2 regions of the Streptomyces sp. CNZ287 genome follow, and region 1 is predicted to be linked to the other one. Evidence: riboswitches for the same ligand, from Rfam matches in the RefSeq annotation. Region 1 holds a riboswitch; the other holds the start of a gene.
The links. Region 1 has a riboswitch for S-adenosylmethionine ahead of thrC (threonine synthase). Riboswitches for the same ligand answer to the same signal wherever they lie in the genome.

Region 1 (11,205 bases):
ACGTCCTCTTCGACGACACCAACGTGCTGAAGTTCGCGCAGCGCTACGACCTGCTGCCGACGACGGTCTCCGGGGTGGACAAGCTGAGCGAGGGCCGCAAGGACCTGCAGCCGTTCCTGGACCAGCTCCAGACCGCGGTCTTCTACCCGGACAACAAGACGTCGTGGGCGCGGGTCAACGCCGAGCTGAAGAAGCAGATAGGCAAGGCGGCCGAGGCCGGCGGCGAGCCGCCGGAGCGGGTGCTGACGAACCTGCAGAGCATCGCGGAGTCGGCCTCCACGACAGAGGAATGACCCGCCCCGCCTCTGCCTTCGCCGCCCCTACGGACCCCGCTGACCCACCGCGGACCCCCGCAGCCCTGCCGGACCGGGGGAGTGCCGACGCGCGTCAGCCCTCCCGGGCGTCGCGGCGGGCCTGCCGGACGCGGCGCAGCCGGTTGACCGTCACCGGGTCGTGCTCCTGCGCGCGCGGGTCGTCCAGGAGCGCGTTGAGCACCTGGTAGTACCGCGTCGGGGAGAGCCCCAGGCGCTCCCGGATCGCCCGCTCCTTCGCCCCCGGACCCGGCCACGCGCGCTTCTCCAGCGCGAGGACCGCCAAGTCCCGCTCGGTCAGCGCCGCGTCACCCTCAGACATGCCCTGCACGGTACCGCGGGCCGGTAGGGTCCTGGACATGGGCAGCACCTCCGCAGCACAGCTCCCCGTTCCGCGCACCGAGGCGGGTCGCGCCGGCCTCGCGGCGCTCCTCGCCGACCCGGAACAGGCCCTCCTCGCCTTCGACTTCGACGGCACCCTCGCCCCGATCGTCCCCGACCCCGACTCCGCGCGGGCCCACCCCGGCGCCGTACCCGCGCTGGCCCGGGTCGCGCCGCGGGTCGGGACCGTCGCCGTCATCACCGGCCGGCCCGCCGCCGTGGCCGTACGGTACGGCGGCTTCGCCGGCGTCGCGGGGCTCACGCACCTGCGCGTCCTCGGCCACTACGGCGACGAGCAGTGGGACGCCGCCACCGGCACCCTGCGCGCCCCCGACCCGCACCCCGGCGTCGCGGCCGTGCAGGCCGAGCTGCCGGGTGTGCTGGAGGCGGCGGGCGCCTGGCGGGGCACGTGGATCGAGGACAAGGGCCGCGCCGTCGCCGTCCACACCCGCCGCGCCGACCGTCCCGCCGAGGCCGCCGACGCGCTGCGCAAGCCGCTGGACGACCTGGCGGAAGCCCACGGCCTCGTGGTCGAACCCGGCCGCTTCGTCCTCGAACTCCGCCCCCCGGGCATGGACAAGGGCCGCGCCCTCACCGCCCTGACCCGCGAGACCGGCGCCCGCACCGTCCTCTACGCCGGCGACGACCTCGGCGACCTCGCGGCCTACGACGCCGTGGACGCGCTGCGCCCGGAGGGCGTCGCCGGGCTGCTGGTGTGCAGCGCGGCGACGACGGGCGAGGGTGCGGACGCGCTGGCGGACCGCGCGGACCTGACGGTCGAAGGACCGCGGGGCGTGGTGGACCTCCTGACGGCCCTGGCGACGGCCCTCGGCACGTAGCCCCGGGCCGTCGGGCTTCGCAGCCACGCGCCGTCGGGCCCGGAGCCGGGCTCCTCGGAGTCCGTGGCCCCGGCCGCCGGCCGCCGCCGGACCGCCTGCCGCCCCCTCAGTCGGAGAGCCGGCGCAGGAAGTCCCGTATCAGCCCGGCGCTCTGCGCGAACCGTGTCGTCAGCGGGAAGTGACCGGCGTCCAGCAACTGCACCTGCGCGTCCTTCACGTCCCGGGCGAAGGCGCGCGCCCCGTCCGGCCCGAAGATCTCGTCGTGCCGCCCCCAGGCCGCGAGGACCGGCGGCTGGTGCACCCGCAGATACTCCTGCCAGTCCGCGTACCGCCCGGGGTTCGTGCCGTAGTCGAGGAAGAGGTCGAGCTGGATCTCCTGGTTGCCCGGCCGGTCCAGCAGGGCCTGGTCGTGCACCTCCAGCGCCGGGTCGACCAGCGAGGCGTCCGGGACACCGTGGCTGTACTGCCAGTGCGTGGCGTCCGGGGTGAGGAGCGAGCGGAGCGCCTCGCGGTTGGCCGGCGTGGGCTCGGCCCAGTAGGCGCGGAGCGGGGTCCAGAAGGGGGTGAACCCCTCGTCGTAGGCATTGCCGTTCTGGCTGACGATGCCGGTGATGCGCTCGGGGTGGCGCAGGGCGAGGCGGAAGCCGACCGGGGCGCCGTAGTCGTGGACATAGATCGCGTAGCGCCGGACGCCTAGCTGGTCGAGCAGCTTGTCCACCACGTCGGCGAGATGGTCGAAGGTGTACGCCCACTCCCCGGCCGGCGGGGCGGAGCTGAGGCCGAAGCCGGGATAGTCGGGGGCGATCAGACGGAACTCGCCGGCCAGCTCCGCCATCAGCGGGGCGAAGCCGACGGACGACGTCGGGAAGCCGTGCAGCAGCACGAGCGTCGGCGCGCCCGGGTCACCGGCCTCCCGGTAGAAAACGTCGAGGCCGTCGATGCGGGCGGTGCGGTGGCGTACGGTCACGGCGAGCTCCAACCATCAAAGTGAACTTGAACGGTTAACGACGAGAGAAACCTAACCCGCCCCTGCCAACCTGTCAATTCGACTTCAACGGTTACACTGCTCGTATGGCACGACCGCTGACCGGCGAACCGCTGGCCCTGGACCTGGTGAACACCTGGTGGATCGACGAGGGGAGCCCCGTCGACTTCTTCTACGAGCCCGACGGCGTCAGCCGCTGGCTGGGTGAGCACGGCCTGTCGGGTCCCGCGGCCGACGTCCCCGACCCCGCCGCCGTGCGCGAGCCGCTGACCACCGCCCGCGCCGCCCTGCGCGCCGCCCTCGACGGCGACGAGCGGCCGCTCGACGAGATACTGGCCCACGGCGCCCGCCGCCCCCTGCTCCGCGCCGGGCGGGCCACCTCGGAGATCGTCGTGGACGACCCCGCGTGGCTGCCGGCCTGGGTCGCCGCGGCCGATCTGGTCCGGCTTTACGAGGAGCACCCGGAGCGGGTCCGCGGCTGTGCGAACCCCGAGTGCGTGCTGTGGTTCTACGACGTCAGCAAGAACGGCCGCCGCCGCTGGTGCTCGATGGAAGGGTGCGGCAACCGCGCCAAGGCGGCCCGCTTCCAGGAGCGCCACCGCCGCTGAGGGGTCGCGCGCGGCCCGTACCGCCGGCTACGCCCGCAGCGCGTCCAACTGCGCGAGGAACCACGCCTGCGGCGGCAGCGCCGTGGCCGCCGCCGCCAGCCGCTTCGTCCGCCGGGCGCGCTCGTCGCGCGGCATCGTCAGCGCCGCGTGCAGCGCGTCCGCCGTGGCCTCCACGTCGTACGGGTGCACCACGAGCGCGTCCTCGGCGAGGTCCGCGTACGCGCCCGCCTCCCGGGACAGCACCAGCGCGCAGCCGTCGTCGGAGACCACCGGGATCTCCTTCGCGACCAGGTTCATCCCGTCCCGCAGCGGATTGACCAGCGCCACGTCCGCCAGCCGGTACGCGGCGAGGGAGCGGGCGAAGTCGTCCTCGACGTGGAGCACGACCGGCTGCCAGCCGTCCGTCCCGTACGCCTCGTTGATCTCCGCGGCGAGGCGGCGCACCTCCGCGGTGTAGTCGCGGTACACCGCCAGGTCCTGCCGCGACGGATACGCGAACGCCAGCTTCACCACCCGCCCGCGCCACTCCGGCCGCGCTTCCAGCAGCCGCCGGTACGCGAGCAGCCCGCGGACGATGTTCTTCGACAACTCGGTGCGGTCCACCCGCACGACGACCTCGCGGTCCGCGCCGCCGATCTGCTCGCGCAGGGCGGCCATCCGCTCGGCGACGTCCGGCCGCCGCGACCGCTCGCGCAGGAAGTCGGCGTCGGCGCCGAGGGCGTGCACGTCGACCCACGTCGTCCGCTCACCCCGCGCCTCCTCCCCGGCGAAGGCGACGTCGGCCTCCCCGCCCAGCACCTCGCGGCAGCAGCCGGCGAACGCCTCGGCCCACCGGCGGGTGTGGAAGCCGACGCGGTCGGCGCCGAGCAGCCCGCGCAGCAGGGCGGCGGCGATGTCGTCGGGGAGGAGCCGGAAGTACTCGGGGGGTGCCCAGGGGGTGTGGGTGAAGTGCGAGATGCGCAGGTCGGGGCGGCGCTCACGGAGCATGCCGGGGACGAGACACAGGTGGTAGTCCTGCACGAGCACCGCCGCGCCCTCGGCGGCACCGTCGGCGAGGGCGTCGGCGAAGGCGCGGTTGTACGTCTCGTACGCGGCCCACTGGCGGCGGAACGCGGCGTCGAAGACGGGGGCGACGGGGATGTCGTAGAGCATGTGGTGGACGAACCACAGGACGGAGTTCGCGACGCCGTTGTACGCGTCGTGGAAGACGTCCGGGTCGATGCCGAGCATCCGCACCCCGGGCTCTGCCACCCCCTGCCGCACGGCCTCCCGGTCCCCGTCACCCAGCGCGGCACACACCCACAGCGCACCGGCCTCGGGCCCCACGGCGCTGAGCCCGGAGACGAGCCCGCCACCGCCACGCTTGGCGACGAGCGCACCGTCGTCGCCGACGGCGTACGAGAGGGGCCCGCGGTTGGACGCGACGAGCAGGGGAGCACCGGGCGACACGACCATGCGCCGAGCCTAGCCACGGCAGGGCCCTCTGAAACGCAACCGGGACGGTGTGGCCGATACCGGTGGGGCACGTGGGCCGGTGGGACCGGAGGCTCCGGGATCCGAGGGGCCCGTGGGAGGTACGGCAGCGCGGTCGGCCCCGGGGCGAGCCTCGCGGAGGTCTCGGGCGGCGCGGCCTCAACAAGGCCGGCCGCAGCCCTGTGTGGTCCGGGGCGCGGCCCCTTCGGGGTCCCGGGGCGGAGCCCCGAGGGGGTCTGGGGCGCAGCCCCGGGGGCTCGGGGGCGGAGCTCCCCGCCGGGTCCCGGGGCGGAGCCCCGCGGGGGTTTGGGGGCGGAGCCCCCGCTGGGTCCTCGGGGGCGGAGTCCCGCTGGGGTGCCGGGCGCGCTTCCGCGAGGGCTGGGGCGTAGCCCTGTCCGGTCTCGGGGCGGAGCCCCGCGGGGGTTTGGGGGCGGAGCCCCCGGCGTCTCGGGGCGGAGCCCGCTGGGGTGCCGGGCGCGCCTCCGCTGGGGGCTGGGGCGCAGCCCTGTCCGGTCCCGGGGCGGAGCCCCCGGGGTTCGGGAAGGGGCGGGTGCGGGGAGACCCCCACCCGCCGTCGCCCGCCCGGCGAGGGCTATGCCGCGCGGCGCTCCACGTACTCCCGGATCTCCCCCATCGGCGGCCGCTCCTCCGTGTCCACCCCGTACGTCCGCGGCTCGAACGCCCCCTCCGCCCCCCGGTCGAACTGCGTCAGCCGCGGCCGCACCAGGTGCCCCCGCGCCAGCCGTACCTGCGCCGTGCGGTAGATCGCCGCCGCCATGCGCCCCAGCGCGCGGTCGTCCTGGTGCCGGTGCCGGCGGACGCCGACGTCGACCTGCGCCAGCGCGTCCAGCCCCACCGTGTGCAGCGCGTCGACGAGCAGGCCCAGCTCCACCCCGTACCCGACCGGGAACGGCAGCCGCTCCAGCAGCGACCGGCGCGCCGCGTACTCACCGCCCAGCGGCTGGACGAAGCCGGCCAGCAGCGGCCAGTGCAGGTTCAGCAGCGGCCGGGCCACCAGCTCGGTCACCCGCCCGCCCTGTCCGGTCGCCGCCCCCGTACCCAGCGGTCTGTCGTACACCGCCTTCACGAACTCCACGCCGGGATCCGTCAGCAGCGGCCCCACGATCCCGCTCACGAACGCCGTGTCGAAGTCCCGCAGGTCCGCGTCCACGAAGCACACGATCTCGCCGCGCGTCACCAGCAGCGACCGCCACAGCACCTCGCCCTTGCCCGGCACCGCCGGCATCCGCGGCAGCACCTCGTCGCGGTGCACGACCCGCGCGCCCGCCGCGGCGGCGACCTCCGCCGTACGGTCCGTGGAGCCGGAGTCCATCACGACCAGCTCGTCCACCAGCCCGCCGTCGGGAGCCATCAGCTCCGCGCGGATCGCCGCGACGATCGACCCGACCGTGGCCTCCTCGTCGAGCGCCGGCAGCACCACGCTCACCGTCCCGCGCGCCCCGAGCGCGCGCTTGGCCGCCAGCAGCCGCGCGTCCGGCCGGTCCGCCGCGGACCAGGACCGCGTCCTCAGCCACTGCTCCACGTCATCGAGCACCTGCGGGCCTCCCCTTGCCGGTGTCCTGCCCGGTGTGTGAGCCGTCTCGCGTATCGGACGGCCCTCACAACTGTCCTGGTCGTCGGTTACAGTCTTGAACAACGTGCGTGACGTCCCTATGTCGGGGTCCGCGCGCGGACAAAAGCGCCGGGCGGCCCCGCCGGACCCGCGCCATACAGAGCTCATCCAGAGGGGCAGAGGGAACGGCCCGTTGAAGCCCCGGCAACCCTCCGTCCGGTACTCGCGACGCTGCGAGGCCCCGGACGGTGATGGTGCCAATTCCGTCCTGCGGCGAGATGCGTCGCGGGGAAGATGAGGAGAGAGGGCCTCGCCAGTATGGCTGTAGACACAGCTCCCACCCCCACCGCCGTCGACGGCGGCCCTGATCTGGGCCCTGCCGTCGCGCTGTCGTGCCGGGAGTGCGGGGAGCGGGTGCCGCTGGGTCCGGTGTTCGCGTGCCAGTCGTGTTTCGGGCCGCTGGAGGCGGCGTACGAACTCCCCGGCGGTGACGCCGGGTCCGCCGCCCGGCTGCGGGCCCGTATCGAGGCGGGTCCGCGGAGCATCTGGCGGTACGCGCCGCTGCTGCCGGTCCCCGCGGACGTGGCGGGCAAGCCGAACCTGAACCCCGGGTTCACCCGGCTGCACCGCGCCGACCGGCTCGCCGCCGAGCTGGGCGTGACGGGCGCGCTGCACGTCAAGGACGACTCGGGCAACCCGACGCACTCCTTCAAGGACCGCGTCGTCGCGATCGCCGTCGAGGCGGCGCGCGCCTTCGGCTTCACCACGCTGTCGTGTTCCTCCACGGGCAATCTGGCGGGCGCGGTCGGCGCGGCCGCGGCGCGGGCGGGACTGCGTTCGTGCGTCTTCATCCCGTACGACCTGGAGCACGCGAAGGTCGTCATGGCCGCGGTCTACGGCGGTGACGTCGTCGGCATCGAGGGCACGTACGACGACGTGAACCGCTTCTGCTCGGAGCTGATCGGCGACCCGATCGGCGAGGGCTGGGGGTTCACGAACGTCAATCTGCGCCCGTACTACGCGGAGGGCTCCAAGACCCTCGCGTACGAGATCTGCGAGCAGCTCGGCTGGCGGCTCCCGGACAACATCGTCATACCCGTCGCCTCCGGCTCCCAGCTCACGAAGATCGACAAGGGGCTGAAGGAGCTGATCGCGACCGGGCTGGTCGAGGAGCGCCCGTACAAGATCTTCGGCGCCCAGGCGGCCGGCTGCTCCCCGGTCTCGCGGGCCTTCAAGGACGGTCACGACGTGGTACGTCCCGTGCGGCCCGACACGATCGCCAAGTCCCTCGCCATCGGCAACCCGGCCGACGGCCCGTACGTGCTGGACATCGCCCGCCGCACCGGCGGCGCGGTGGAGGACGTGACGGACGCCGAGGTCGTGGACGCGGTGAAGCTGCTGGCCCGCACCGAGGGTGTGTTCGCGGAGACGGCGGGCGGCGTGACCTTCGGCGTGCTGGCGAAGCTCGTCGCGGACGGCCGGATCGACCCGGCCGGGACCACCGTCGCGATCAACACGGGCGACGGCCTGAAGACCCTCGACGCGGTCGCTCCCACCACGGGGCCGAGCGCGATCATTCGTCCCACACTCGACTCCTTCCGAGAGGCCGGCCTCGCATCATGAGCGTGAACGTCCGAATTCCGACCATCCTCCGTACGTATACCGACGGGCGGGCAGAGGTGAGCGCCGAGGGCGCGACGCTGGCCGAGGTGATCGAAGACCTGGAGAAGAACCACCGCGGCATCGCAGGACGGGTGCTGGACGATCAAGGCAAGCTGCGCCGCTTCGTGAACGTCTATGTGAACGATGATGACGTCCGCTTCGCCGATGGCCTGCAGACTCCCACTCCCGAGGGGGCCGGGATCTCGATCATTCCGGCGGTCGCCGGAGGCTGCTGAACCCCGCGTGCGCGTGTGCGGCCCCACTGATCCGGAGTGGGGCCGTTCGCATGTCATGACACGCGATAGGGTTGGGGCGTTCCCCCCTCGTGGCCCATGCTCCACGCATATGAGAACGCGACAAGTTCCGCGCAAATGCGGAGAGTTAATTGTCGTGATGGTGAGTTATGCCCTGCCCGAGTTGTCATGGAATGGCGGAAATTGATCGGAAAAATGCCGATCGCGTGTCCGTAGAATTCTCGTCCGATTGACCTGTTGCACTGGGCATCTGTGCGGATACATTCAGCCGCGGTCGACGCGTTCCGGCGCACGCCCCGGCGTGTATCCGGGGGTGAGGTCTGACCCGGGTCCGCGGAGTGCGGTCCTGTGTAAGGGCCAGCAATAGGGGAGTTTGGAATGGCTCAGGGCACCGTCAAGTGGTTCAACGCGGAGAAGGGGTACGGCTTCATCGCGGTCGACGGTGGTGCGGATGTCTTCGTCCACTACAGCGCGATTCAGATGGACGGATACCGCACCCTCGAGGAAGGCCAGCGGGTCGAGTTCGAGATCTCGCAGGGCCAGAAGGGGCCGCAGGCAGACATGGTCCGCGTCAGCGGCTGAGCGCCGGGCATCGACCACGGACGACTCGCGACGGCCCGCACCCCCCGGGGTGCGGGCCCTCTGCTGTCCGTGCTCCGCCCCTGCCCGCTCCCCGTATCCGCCCATGTCCGCCCCTGTCCGCGTCCTCCGCCGCCTGTTGTGCGGTGCCGCGGTCCGGTTCCGCTCTGCGCATGAGAAGCCCCTACCCGCTTGCACTCGCAGGGGGCGAGTGCTAATCATTGGCGTTAGCACTCTCCCCGTGAGAGTGACAGCACGGGACCGGTTCGGTGAGGTCCGCACGCCGGGTGGGAGGGAACCACGCGGGTCGCGGACCGTCCGTCGCGGGCGCCAGCGCGGTCCGGACACAGACGACCCCCCTGTCCGGGAGGACTCAACACAATGGCCAAGACCATCGCGTTCGACGAGGAGGCGCGGCGCGGCCTCGAGCGCGGCATGAACCAGCTCGCCGACGCCGTCCGCGTCACCCTCGGCCCCAAGGGCCGGAACGTCGTCCTTGAGAAGAAGTGGGGCGCCCCCACGATCACGAACGACGGTGTCTCCATCGCCAAGGAGATCGAGCTCGAGGATCCGTACGAGAAGATCGGCGCCGAGCTGGTCAAGGAGGTCGCGAAGAAGACGGACGACGTCGCCGGTGACGGCACGACGACCGCGACCGTCCTGGCCCAGGCCCTGGTCAAGGAGGGCCTGCGCAACGTGGCCGCCGGCGCCAACCCGATGGCGCTGAAGCGCGGCATCGAGAAGGCCACCGAGGCCGTCTCCGCCGCCCTGCTGGAGCAGGCCAAGGACGTGGAGACCAAGGAGCAGATCGCCTCCACCGCCTCCATCTCCGCCGGCGACGTCCAGATCGGCGAGCTGATCGCCGAGGCCATGGACAAGGTCGGCAAGGAAGGCGTCATCACCGTCGAGGAGTCGCAGACCTTCGGGCTCGAGCTGGAGCTCACCGAGGGCATGCGCTTCGACAAGGGCTACATCTCCGCCTACTTCGCCACCGACATGGAGCGCATGGAGGCGGAGCTCGAGGACCCGTACATCCTCATCGCCAACTCCAAGATCAGCGCGGTCAAGGACCTGCTGCCGCTCCTGGAGAAGGTCATGCAGTCGGGCAAGCCGCTGCTGATCATCGCCGAGGACGTCGAGGGCGAGGCCCTGTCCACCCTCGTGGTGAACAAGATCCGCGGCACCTTCAAGTCCGTCGCCGTCAAGGCCCCGGGCTTCGGCGACCGCCGCAAGGCCATGCTCGGCGACATCGCCATCCTCACCGGTGGCCAGGTCATCTCCGAGGAGGTCGGCCTCAAGCTGGAGAGCGCCACGCTCGACCTGCTGGGCCGCGCCCGCAAGGTCGTCATCACCAAGGACGAGACCACCATCGTCGACGGCTCGGGCGACAGCGAGCAGGTCCAGGGCCGGGTCAACCAGATCCGGGCCGAGATCGACGCCAGCGACTCCGACTACGACCGCGAGAAGCTGCAGGAGCGGCTCGCCAAGCTGGCCGGCGGCGTGGCCGTCATCAAGGCCGGCGCCGCGACCGAGGTCGAGCTGAAGGAGCGCAAGCACCGCATCGAGGACGCCGTGCGCAACGCGAAGGCGGCCGTCGAGGAGGGCATCGTCGCCGGTGGCGGCGTGGCCCTGCTGCAGGCCGGCCACGTCTTCGAGAAGCTGGAGCTCCAGGGCGACGAGGCCACCGGCGCGTCCGCCGTGAAGCTGGCCCTGGAGGCCCCGCTGAAGCAGATCGCGGTCAACGCCGGCCTCGAGGGCGGCGTCGTGGTGGAGAAGGTGCGCAACCTGACCGCCGGTCACGGGCTCAACGCCGCCAGCGGCGAGTACGTCGACATGATCGCCGAGGGCATCCTCGACCCGGCCAAGGTGACCCGCTCCGCGCTGCAGAACGCGGCGTCGATCGCGGGCCTCTTCCTCACCACCGAGGCCGTCGTCGCCGACAAGCCGGAGAAGGAGAAGGCCGCGGCCGGGGGCGGTATGCCCGGCGGCGACATGGACTTCTGATCGGGATCGCGAAGTCCGTACGTCCGCCGCGGCCGCGGCGGACGGCGGACGGGCTGACGAACCGAGGGCGGTACCCCGCAGGGGGTGCCGCCCTCGGGCGTGTGGGCACGCGGCGGCGGTGCGTGGGCATGCGGCGGCGGCAGCCCGCGGGTGCGGCGGGGGAGGGGCGGCCGGGTGCCCCCGGCCGGCGCCGACCGGGGCACCCTCCGGTCAACGACCCCTTGCCGACACCGCCGGGCTCAGCTCACGTCGGTCGCGGACTTCAGGGCGACTCGCAGGTGACCGTGTGAGGCGTCGAGCAGGCGCTCCGCCGTGCTGCCGTCCACGCCGCCGAGGATGGTGAGGATCGCGTTCTTCACCTCGCCGTGGGTCTCGGCGAGGGCGGCCTCCACCTCCTCGTCGCCCGCGCCCGTCGCCAGTGCGACGATGCGCCGCGAACGGGCCCGCAGCTTCTCGTTGGAGGCGCGCACGTCGACCATCAGGTTCCCGTACGTCTTGCCGAGCCGGATCATCGTGATCGTCGACAGCATGTTGAG
Region 2 (11,205 bases), on a different contig from region 1:
CGGGCAGCGCGAGCGGAGACGACGACGCCGACGACACGGGGGACGACTCCGGCGGCGGCAACGACGACGATGAGTTCGACGACTGATCGATGATCTCCGCGCGTGCCCGCATCCTCCTTCTCCTGCTGGTGGTGATGGCGGCGGCCCTCGCCGCCGTCGCCGGTACCACCCGCTCCATCCTGCTGCGCGACCTGGAGCACCGGGTCGACCAGCTGCTGGCACAGGAGACGCGGGAGTTCGCCAGCCTCTACGAGCGGGGCGTCGACCCGGAGACGAGCCGCCCCTTCACCGACCCGGAAAGGCTGCTGACGGTCTTCCTGGAGCGGCAGTACGCCGACCCGGACGAGGAGCTGCTGGGCCTGGTGCGCCAGCGCGGCGACGGGCCGAAGCAACTCGTCCAGCCGCGGGACCTGACGATGTCCCGGCCGCTGGAGAACGACAAGGCGGGCCGCCGGACGATCTTCGAGTCCGGCGACCGCACGGGCTTTCTCGACCGGCCCTCGGGCGAGGTGCGCTGGGCCAAGGCCGGCATCGGCGCGAAGGAGGAGCCGGACGCGGCGGCGTTCGTCGTGGCCATCCACACCGAGCGCGAACGCGAACAGGTGAGCGATGTGTTCGTCATCATGCTGATGATCTCGGCCATGGCGCTGGTGGTCGTCAGCGCCATCGGCTGGGCGGTGGCGGGCCGGATCCTCGCGCCCGTACGGCTGGTGGGACAGACCGCCGCGCAGTTGACGGAGCAGGACCTGACCCGGCGGATCCCGGTGCGCGGGCGCGCCGACCGGGACGAGACGGCGGCGCTCGCCGCGACCTTCAACGCCATGCTGGACCGGCTGGAGCGGGCGTTCGCCGCCCAGCGGGAGTTCGTCGACGACGCCGGGCACGAGCTGCGTACGCCCATCACCATCGTGCGCGGGCACCTGGAGCTGATGGGCGAGGACCCGGCGGAGCGCGAGGAGACGCTGCGGCTGGTCACCGACGAGCTGGACCGGATGACCCGGATCGTGGAGGACCTGCTGCTGCTCGCCAAGGCCGAGCGGCCGGACTTCGTCCAGCCGGAGCCGGTGCAGTTGGCGGAGCTGACCGCGGACGTGTTCGTCAAGGCCAGGACCCTCGGCGAGCGGGACTGGGAGCTGAGCGAGGTCGCCGAGGGCGAGACGCGCCTCGACCCGCAGCGCGTCACGCAGGCCATGGTGCAGCTCGCCCAGAACGCGGTGCAGCACACCGCGCCCGGCGGGCGCATCCGGATCGGCTCGCGGACCGCGGAAGGACACGTCGAGCTGTACGTCGCCGACAGCGGCCCCGGCATCCCGCCGCAGGACGCCGGCCTCATCTTCGAACGTTTCCGCCGCGGCACCGCGCGCCGCGGCTCCCGCGGCGGCGGCGCGGGCCTGGGCCTGGCCATCGTCAGGGCCATCGCGGAAGGCCACCGCGGCCACGTCGAACTCAGCCCCACCGACGGCGGCGGGGCCACCTTCACCCTGATCCTTCAGGAGGGTCTGTGATGAACCGGATTCTCATCGCCGAGGACGAGGAACGCATCGCCTCCTTCGTGGAGAAAGGGCTGCGCGCCAACGGCTTCACCACCACCGTCGCCGCGGACGGCGACACCGCGTACGAGCACGCCCTCACCGGCGGCTTCGACCTGGTCGTCCTCGACATCGGGCTGCCGGGACGGGACGGCTTCACCGTGCTGCGCCAACTGCGCGAGGCGCGCTCGGCGGTGCCGGTGATCGTGCTCACCGCGCGGGCGTCGGTCACCGACACCGTCGCGGGCCTCGAAGGCGGCGCCGACGACTACATGACCGGACCGGCGCCCGGCCGGCGGTCGCGAGCGGGACCCGCAGCCGAAAGCATGTGCACCGGCGGGCAGACGGACCCGGCCGGAGGCCGCCCGCGGGGTCAGGACGCGGTCGCAGTCCGGTCCTCGCCGGAGGCGGGGACGCAGCGGCCGTCCACCGTACGGTACGACCACCGCGCCCCGTCGCGCACCAGCGACCCCAGCGCCGCCAGGAACCGGTCCACGTGCTCGTCCGGCGTGCCCGCCCCGAAGCTCACCCGCACCGCGTTCAGCGGCCGCTCCCCGTCCCCGGCGCCGCCACCGCACTCGGCCGGCTCCCCCGCCTCGCCGAGCAGCGCCCGCACCAGCGGGTGGGCGCAGAAAAGCCCGTCGCGCACCCCGATCCCGTGCTCCGCCGACAGCGCCGCCGCCAGATGGGAGCTGCTCCATCCGTCGACCACGAACGAGATCACCCCGACCCGCGCCGCGTCCGCACCGAACAGCGACAGCACCCGCACCCCCGGCAGCTCCGCGAGCCCGTCGAGGACCCGCGCCACCAGCGCCCGCTCCCGCGCCACCAGTTCGCCGAACCCGGCCTCCGTCAGCGCCTTGCACGCGGACGCGATGGCGTACGCGCCGATGACGTTCGGCGACCCCGCCTCGTGCCGCGCCGCCGTCGTCTGCCACTCGACGTCCACTCCCCCGTCGGCCGCGCGCAGCACCCGCCGGCTGGCGCCGCCGCCCGCGAGGTACGGCGGCGCGGCCTGGAGCCAGTCCGCCCGCCCCGCGAGGACGCCGGCGCCGAAGGGCGCGTACAGCTTGTGGCCGGAGAAGGCCACCCAGTCCACGCCCAGATCCGCCACGTCCACCGGATGGTGCGGCGCCAACTGCGCCGCGTCCAGGACCAGCCGCGCCCCGTGCCGGTGCGCCGCCGCGGTCAGCTCCCGTACGGGCCACAGCTCGCCGGTGACGTTGGAGGCGCCCGTCACGCACACCAGCGCCGGACCGTCGCCGACCCGCGCCGCAAGCGCCGAGTCCAGCGCCGCCACGGCCTGCCCGGGGCCGCCGGGAGCGGCGAGCACGGTGACCCGGCCGGCCGCGGACCCACCGTGATGCCAGGGCAGCAGGGCGGCGTGGTGCTCGGTCTCGAAGACGTAGACCTCGGTCCCCGGCGGCAGCGCGGTCGCCAGCAGGTTGAGCGAGTCGGTGGTGGAACGGGTGAAGACGACCTGGTCGTCGGGGCGGCAGCCGAGGAACCCGGCGACCGTCGCCCGGCTGGACTCGAAGAGTTCGGTGGAGAGTTGCGAGAGGTAGCCGGCGCCGCGGTGCACGCTGCCGTAGTACGGCGCGTAGGCGGCGACGTCGTCCCAGACGCGCTGCAGGGCCGGGGCGCTGGCGGCGTAGTCCAGGGCGGCGTACTCGGCGTCGCCGCCGGTGACGAGCGGGGCGCGAACGTCCCGGCCGAGGACGGGCAGACAGGCGGGGGTGAGCGTGGACGCGGACATGCGGAACTCCCGTGAGCAGGCGTCGAGATGTGCGGGGTGACGGGCCCGTACGGCCCGGAAAGGACGCGCGCGACGCTCGGCGGCGACGCTGCGGAAGGACGCGCGCGGCGGCGAGGGGCGGAAGGCCCCTAGCGCATTCGCTTGCTCACGGCGATACTCCCTCGGCCGACCAGGACCCCTGGATTCCGAGGGGTCCGCGCTTGCCGCAGACCTCGCTGCCTGCGGCCCGGTCATCACCCGGGGCACCCCGCCACGGACGGAGGGTTGCCGGACAGCGGGCCGGGGCCTTGATCGCTGTCGCTCGTGACCTGGTCAGGAGTATGCGCACCGGAGAGCCGCGGCGCAACCCGGCTGCCCGGACTGTCCGCAACTCTCCGGATATCGGCGGGGGTGGCCCGTACCGGCAGCCCTCCGCCTGCGCCTCAGCGGTTGCTGGCCGCGACCCAGCGCTCCAGCGCCCGCAGCGCGGAGCCCGAGTCGATCGACTCCGCGGCCCGCACGATGCCCGCCGCGATCCGGTCCGGCAGCGGGCCGTCGGCGTCGGCGTCCAGGGCCGTGAGCGCCGCCGCCGCGTTCAGCAGCACCGCGTCACGCACCGGGCCGGTCTCGCCGGCCAGCAGCCGGCGGGCGACATCGGCGTTGTACGAGGCGTCCGCGCCCCGCAGCGCCTCCACCGGCACCAGCTCGATGCCCACGTCCCGCGGGTCGAACCGCTCCTGCCGCACCGCGCCGCCGCGCACGGTCCACACCTGGGAGGTGGCCGTCGTGGTCAGCTCGTCCAGCCCGTCGTCGCCGCGGAAGACGAGCGCCGAGGTGCCGCGCTCGGCCAGCACCCCGGCCATGATCGGCGCCATCCGGGCGTCCGCGACGCCGGTCGCCTGCGCCCCGACCCTCGCCGGGTTGGTGAGCGGGCCGAGGAAGTTGAAGGGGGTGCTGACGCCCAGCTCCTTGCGGGTCTGCGCGACGTGCCGCATCGCGGGGTGGAACTTGACCGCGAAGCAGAACGTGATGCCCGCCTCCTCCGCGACCTCGGCGACCCGCCCGGGCGCCAGGTCCAGGTTGACCCCCAGCTTCTCCAGCACGTCGGAGGCGCCGGAGGCGGAGGACGCTGCCCTGTTGCCGTGCTTGACGACCCTCGCCCCGGTCCCGGCGACGACGATCGCGGACATGGTGGAGATGTTGACCGTACGGGCCCGGTCGCCGCCGGTGCCGACGACGTCCACGGTCGGTCCCGGGACGGCGATGGTGTGGGCGTGCTCGTACATCGTGCGCACGAGCCCGGAGATCTCCGCGACCGTCTCGCCCTTGGCGCGCAGGGCGACCGCGAAGCCGGCGATCTGCGCGTTGCTCGCGGTGCCCGACATGATCTGGTCCATGGCCCAGGCGGTGTCCTCGGCGCTGAGGTCCTGCCCGGCGATCAGCGCGCTGATGACATCCGGCCAGGAACGCGCCGCCGTGCTGTCGCCTCCTGCTGCCGTCTGCACGCTCATGGCACACCGTCCCGGGGGTCGTCTCAGTTGTCGGGCGTCAGCCTATCGACCGCAGAGTACGCCGAAGGGCCCCCGTCCAACTGCTGGACGGGGGCCCCGGCGGTGATCGCCCGGCGGCGGACAAGCCCTAGTGGTGCCCGTGGCCGCTGGTGATCTCCTCGTACTCGCGCCGGGTCGGCTTCGCGATCTGGCCGGCCTCGCCGTAGTAGCCCTGCGACAGCCTGGCCCGCAGCTTCTCGACCGGGCCCTGCTTGCGCACCACGCCGTTGTCGTCGACCGTCGGGCCGAGCTCCAGCGGCGTGTACTGGTCGTGCGCGGTGAGCTTGTGCATCTCCTCCTGCGACAGCGACTCGTGCACCTCGATGAACTCGCCGTGCGGCAGCCGCTTGATGATGCCCGTCTCCCGGCCGTGCAGGACCTTCTCGCGGTCCCGCCGCTGCAGCCCGAGGCAGATGCGCCGGGTGATCCAGAAGGCCACCACCGGGGCGACGAAGAAGGAGACCCGCACGAACCACGTGATCGACTCGATCGAGAGGTGGAAGTGCGTCGCCCACAGGTCGTTGCCGCCGCCCATCAGCAGCACGAAGACCCAGGTCAGCCAGGCCACCCCGTAGGCGGTACGGGTCGGCACGTTGCGCGGGCGGTCCAGGGTGTGGTGCTCGCGGTGGTCGCCGGTCACCCAGGTCTCGAAGAACGGGTAGGCGACCATCGCGATCGGGACGACGCCCACGATCATCAGGGGGATGAACACCCCGAAGTTGATCGTGTATCCGCCGGGGATGACCCATTCCCAGCCGGGCATGAACCGGATCAGCCCCTCGGTCCAGCCCATATACCAGTCCGGTTGGGCTCCGGTGGAGACCAGATCTGGTCGGTACGGTCCCAGATCCCAGACCGGGTTGATGGTGAACATGCCCGCGATCACCGCGACCACGCCGAAGACGAGGAAGAAGAACCCGCCCGCCTTCGCGACGTAGATCGGCATGAACGGCGCGCCCACGACGTTGTCGTTGGTCTTCCCGGCGCCCGCGAACTGGGTGTGCTTGTGGTAGAAGACCAGGATCAGGTGGAGCACGAAGAGCCCCAGCATGATGCCCGGCACCAGGAGCACGTGGATGGCGAAGAATCTCGGGATGATGTCCGTCCCGGGGAACTCACCGCCCCACAGGAAGAACGCCAGGTAGGTGCCGACCACCGGGGTGGCGAGCGTCGCGCCCTCCATGAAGCGGACGCCCGTGCCGGAGAGCAGGTCGTCGGGGAGCGAGTAGCCGGTGAAGCCGGCGATGCAGCCGAGGACCAGCAGAGTGAAGCCGAAGAGCCAGTTGACCTCGCGCGGCTTGCGGAACGCGCCGGTGAAGAAGACGCGCATCATGTGCGTCGCCATGGCGGCGATGAAGATCAGCGCGGACCAGTGGTGGATCTGCCGGATGAGCAGCCCGCCGCGGACGTCGAAGCTGATGTCCAGCGTGGAGGCGTACGCCTCCGTCATGTGCACGCCGTTCATCGGCGCGTACGAGCCGTGGTAGGTGATCTCCGCCATGCTCGGCTTGAAGAACAGCGTCAGGTACACGCCGGTCAGCAGCACGATGAGGAAGGTGTACATGGCCACTTCCCCGAGGAGGAAGGACCAGTGGTCGGGGAACACCTTGCGGATGTTCTTGCGGCCGGCGGCGTGCAGGCCGAGCCGGGCGTCCGCCCAGTCGGCGACTCTCTCACCTCTGCCGGGTGGTTTGCGGCGTGTGTCTGTCGTGGTGGTGCTCATCCGCGCTCCCAGAAGCTGGGGCCTACCGGCTCGTCGAAGTCGCCGAGCGCGTACAGGTAGCCCTCGTCATTGACCGTGATCCTAAGCTGCGGCAGGGGGTGCCCGGCCGGGCCGAAGAGCACGCGCGCGCCGTCGGACAGGTCGAACGTCGACTGGTGACACGGACACAGCACGTGGTGCGTCTGCTGCTCGTACAGGCTGACGGGACAACCGACGTGCGTGCAGATCTTGGAGTAGGCCAGGATGCCCTCGTGTCCCCAGTCCGCCGACTTCTTGTCCTTGATGTCGCCCGGGTGGATCCGGACGAGCATCAGCGCCGCCTTGGCGATCTCGGTGTTGAAGTCGTGGTCGCCTTCCTTCAGCCCTTCGGGCTTGGCGAAGGAGAGCGAACCGACGGTGATGTCCTCCGGGCGCAGCGGCTCGTCGGTGTTCATGTTGATGAGCAGCTTGCCCTTGCCCCACAGGGTGTGGCGCAGCTTGGTGCCCGGCAGCGGGCCGAGGTCGCGCAGCAGCACGACGCCGGCGAGGGGCACCAGCGTGAGCGCGCCGAGCATGGTGCGGCGGATGATCTTGCGGCTGCCGATCGCCGATTCCTCGGTGCCCTGGCGCCACTGGGCCTTGGTGATGGCCTTGGTCTCTTCGGAGGACTCGATCTGGTGCCGCTCCTGGATGACCTCCACGTCCGACATCAGCGTGCGGGACCAGTGGATGGCACCGGCGCCGATGCAGAACAGCGCGAGGCCCAGGGTGACGCCGAGGGCGAAGTTCAGCGCGCTGATGTGGCCGAGCGGGAAGATATAGACGATCTTGTCGACGTCGATCGCGACGAACGAGACGATGAAGCCGACGGTCGCCAGCATCGACACCGTGAAGAGCAGCGAGACGGTGCGCTCGGAGCGCTTGGCGGCACGCTCGTCGATGTCCTGCTTGCGCGGCTCGTGCGGCGGCAGGCCGGGGTTGGCGAACGGGTCGCGCTCCTCGACCGCGACGCCCCCGCTCTCCTCGCCCTCCCGGACGGTCGGCAGGTGCTCGCCGTTGTTCTCGTTCTCGGAGCCAGGCTGGCTACTCATGACTTCTTGGCCTTTGCAGAGCGGGCGGTGATCCAGATCGTCAGGATGACGAGGGAGCCGAGCCCGAAGACCCAGGCGAACAGACCCTCGCTCACGGGGCCGAGGCCGCCGAGGCTGAAGCCACCGGGCGACTCGGCCTCGTCTCCGCCGACCTCGTCGAGGTAGGCGATGATGTCCTGCTTGTCCGAGGTGGTGAGCAGCTTGTCGGGGAAGGACGGCATGTTCTGCGGCCCCGTCTGCATCGCCTCGTACATGTGCTTCGGATCGACGCCGTCGATGTTCGGCGCGTACTTGCCGTCGGTCAGGGCGCCGCCCTTCCCGGTGAAGTTGTGGCACTGCGCGCAGTTCGTACGGAACAGGTCACCGCCGCGGGCGACGTCGCCGCCCGCCGGGTCGTACTGGCTCTCCTCGGGGACCGCAGGGCCCGGGCCCAGGGAGGCGACGTACGCGGCGAGCTGGTCGATCTCCTTCTGGGTGTACACGCTCGGCTTCTTCGGCGCCTGGGCACCCTGCTGCTGGAGGGGCATCCGGCCGGTGGAGACCTGGAAGTCCACCGCGGCCGCGCCGACGCCCACGAGGCTGGGGCCGTCGCTGGAGCCCTGCCCGCCGGTGCCGTGGCAGCTCGCGCAGCCGACCCGGAAGAGCTTCTGTCCCTCTTCGACGGCGAGGGACTGTGCGCTGGTCTCGTCGGCCTGCGCCTTACCGGTGGGCGCGAATGTGGCGTACAGCCCCCCGGTGGCCGCCAGCGCGATGAGTAGGACGACGAGCGCCGCCAGCGGATGGCGCCGTCGTGCGGAGAGCTTTTTCACGGATTACCCCGGTATCAGGATCTTCAGCGTCGGTGTGCTTCTCGGTGCCGGCTCCCCGGCCGGTTACTTGATCAAGTAGATGGTGGCGAAGAGGCCGATCCAGACCACGTCGACGAAGTGCCAGTAGTAGGACACCACGATCGCGGCCGTCGCCTGCTGGTGCGTGAACCGTCTGGCCGCGTAGGTGCGTCCCAGGACCAGCAGGAAGGCGATCAGACCGCCCGTCACATGCAGGCCGTGGAAGCCGGTGGTCAGATAGAACACCGAGCCGTACGGGCCGGAGGAGAGCGTGATGCCCTCGTGCACCAGCTCGACGTACTCGGTGACCTGTCCGGCGATGAAGACGGCACCCATGATGAAGGTCACCGTGAACCACATGCGCAGCTTCTTCACGTCACCGCGCTCGGCGGCGAACACGCCGAGCTGGCAGGTGAGGGAGGAGAGCACCAGGATCGTGGTGTTGCCGAGCGCGAACGGAACGTTGAGGGTTTCGGCCTGGTCCTTCCAGAAGTCCGCCCCCATCACCGAACGCAGGGTGAAGTACATCGCGAAGAGGGCCGCGAAGAACATCAGCTCGGAACTCAGCCAGATGATGGTTCCGACGCTGGTGAGGTTCGGCCGGTTGACCGACGGGTGCGCGTGCCCGGTCTCTACTGCTGCTGTTGCTGTCGCCACGTCCGACATTATGTCGGTCCCTTATCTCCGCCTCACTCCGGGGGGTGCCGTTCGGAGTGTCAGGGCGCCGCAGAGGGGCCTGGACTGCACCGCCGCACCCCGGGCGGAGTAGCATCCGCGGTGAGAGCGGTGCCCGAGAACCACCGGAGGAACCATGGAGTCGACGGCCGCAGGACCGGTCAACGTACTGGTCTACAGCGACGACGCGAACACGCGCGAGCAGGTCCGGCTCGCCGCCGGGCGCCGCCCCGCGGCGGACCTGCCGCCGGTGGAGTACGTCGAGTGCGCCACGTTCCCCGCGGTGCTGGCGGAGTTGGAGCGGGGCGGCATCGACGCCTGCGTGCTCGACGGCGAGGCGGTGCCCGCCGGCGGCATGGGCGTGTGCCGGCAGATCAAGGACGAGATCTTCCAGTGCCCGCCCGTCCTGCTGATCATCGGCCGCCCGCAGGACGCCTGGCTGGCGACCTGGAGCCGGGCGGAGGCCACCGTGGCGCACCCGGTCGACCCGGCGGCGCTCGCGGACGGTCTGGCGGAAGTGCTGCGGCTGCGGCAGGCCGTACGCGCCTGAGGGCGGCGGGCGCCGGGGGACCCGGCGCTCCCCCGCCGGGCCGTACGGCCCGGCGGGCGGCTCAGATTCCCGGCCGCAGCCGGCCCGCCTCCGCCGGGCCGCCGCCGTCGCGTACGCCGGGCGTCAGGGCGCTGCCCTCCTGCCACTTGGTCCAGGAGAGGTTCCAGTCCCCGAAGCCGTTGCCGAACGGGGCCATGTCCTCGCCGTAGCTGTTGACGACCTCCACGATGTCGCCCGGCCGTACGGTCTTGAAGAACCAGGCGGCGTCCTCGGTGCTCATCCCGGTGCAGCCGTGGCTGACGTTGGCGGAGCCCTGCGAGCCCACGGACCAGGGGGCGGCGTGCACGTACTCGCCGCTCCAGGTGACGCGGGTCGCCCAGGACACCTGGAGGTCGTAGTCCTCCCCGGTGCCGCCGACGCCGATGCTGGCGCCGGTCATCCGGACGCTCGACTGCTTCTCCAGCACCACCTTCTTGCCGTTGCGGGTCTCGAAGCCCGCCTTGCCGGTGGTGACCGGGATGGTGTTGATCTCTTTTCCGTTGCGGTACACGGTCATCTCGTGCGCGGAGGCGTCGGTGACCGCCTCGATGCGGTCGCCGATCTTCAGTTCCAGGGGTTTCGCGGCGCTCGCGTAGACGCCCTCGCGCACCTTGACGCCCTCCAGCCGGCTCTCCAGCCGGACCCGGGCGCCCGCAGGCCAGTACTCCTTGGGGCGGTAGTGGAGTTCCTTGTCGCCGACCCAGTACCAGGCGCCCTGGACCACCGGGGTCGAGCTGACCTTCAGCCCGCGCTCGACGACGGACCGCTCCGCCTGGGTCTTCACGGCCCGGTTCAGCTTGACCGTCAGCGGCTGGCCGACGCCGTACGTGCCCTTGCCGGGGCCCAGCTCGACCTTCATCGGCTTCTTCGTCCTGACCTTGGAGGTGCGGTACGTCAGCCGCTTGCGGCCGGGCGCACCGTCGTCGTTCTCGGTGCTCACCTCGACGCTGTACCGGGACCGGGCGGCCAGCGGCACGGTGCTGCGCCAGGTGTGGCCGTCGGCGGAGAGCCGGCCGCGTACGTACCGGCCGCTCTCGTCCACGGCCGTGACGTCCGTGATGCGGGCCTGCCCCTGGGCGGTGACCTCCAGGTCCTCCGAGGGGTCGGCGAGACCGCTGTCGTCGGCCACGCCGGAGAGGGCGATCCGGCCGGCGGGCTCTCCCGGTTCGCGGGCCAGCGGATGGCCGCCGGCGCCGCATGCGGCGAGTCCCGGGGCGAGGGCGACCACCAGCAGGGAACAACTGACTGCCGTACGGCGATGGGGCGTTTGGCTCATGATCACACGCTAGGCAGATGCTCCACGCGACGCGCGGTGTGTGGGCCATACGAGGGGGCCGCGGCACCCGTTCGGCGTGCCGCGGCCCCGTCGGTGGAGCTGTGCTGTAGTGCGCTACTGGTTCTGGTCCGCCCCGCGGTAGTACTCGAAGACCCAGCCGTAGAGGCCGACCAGGATCACGGGGATGGAGAAGTACAGCAGCCACCAGTTGAGGACGATGCCGAGGAAGGC

Region 2: linked by a shared signal. The riboswitch ahead of FB457_RS10440 (aminotransferase class V-fold PLP-dependent enzyme) and the one ahead of thrC (threonine synthase) in region 1 are both predicted to bind S-adenosylmethionine.

The regions. Positions count from the first base shown of each region.
Region 1 is NZ_VISV01000010.1:74,531-85,735, reverse strand. Features, by position in the region: gene FB457_RS19215 (ABC transporter substrate-binding protein) at 1-293, shown strand, start outside; gene FB457_RS19210 (DUF3263 domain-containing protein) at 388-633, opposite strand; gene otsB (trehalose-phosphatase) at 671-1,531, shown strand; gene FB457_RS19200 (alpha/beta fold hydrolase) at 1,638-2,498, opposite strand; gene FB457_RS19195 (CGNR zinc finger domain-containing protein) at 2,603-3,124, shown strand; gene FB457_RS19190 (trehalose-6-phosphate synthase) at 3,152-4,579, opposite strand; gene FB457_RS19185 (glucosyl-3-phosphoglycerate synthase) at 5,190-6,152, opposite strand; SAM riboswitch class I at 6,332-6,471, shown strand; gene thrC (threonine synthase) at 6,489-7,793, shown strand; gene FB457_RS19175 (MoaD/ThiS family protein) at 7,790-8,068, shown strand; gene FB457_RS19170 (cold-shock protein) at 8,465-8,668, shown strand; gene groL (chaperonin GroEL) at 9,047-10,669, shown strand; gene murQ (N-acetylmuramic acid 6-phosphate etherase) at 10,909-11,205, opposite strand, start outside.
Region 2 is NZ_VISV01000004.1:79,101-90,305, forward strand. Features, by position in the region: gene FB457_RS10425 (hypothetical protein) at 1-86, shown strand, start outside; gene FB457_RS10430 (ATP-binding protein) at 90-1,505, shown strand; partial or broken gene FB457_RS10435 (response regulator) at 1,505-1,813, shown strand; gene FB457_RS10440 (aminotransferase class V-fold PLP-dependent enzyme) at 1,903-3,285, opposite strand; SAM riboswitch class IV at 3,477-3,594, opposite strand; gene trpD (anthranilate phosphoribosyltransferase) at 3,708-4,775, opposite strand; gene qcrB (cytochrome bc1 complex cytochrome b subunit) at 4,903-6,537, opposite strand; gene qcrA (cytochrome bc1 complex Rieske iron-sulfur subunit) at 6,534-7,607, opposite strand; gene qcrC (cytochrome bc1 complex diheme cytochrome c subunit) at 7,604-8,416, opposite strand; gene ctaE (aa3-type cytochrome oxidase subunit III) at 8,480-9,100, opposite strand; gene FB457_RS10470 (hypothetical protein) at 9,246-9,659, shown strand; gene FB457_RS10475 (L,D-transpeptidase) at 9,721-10,974, opposite strand; gene FB457_RS10480 (cytochrome c oxidase subunit 4) at 11,089-11,205, opposite strand, start outside.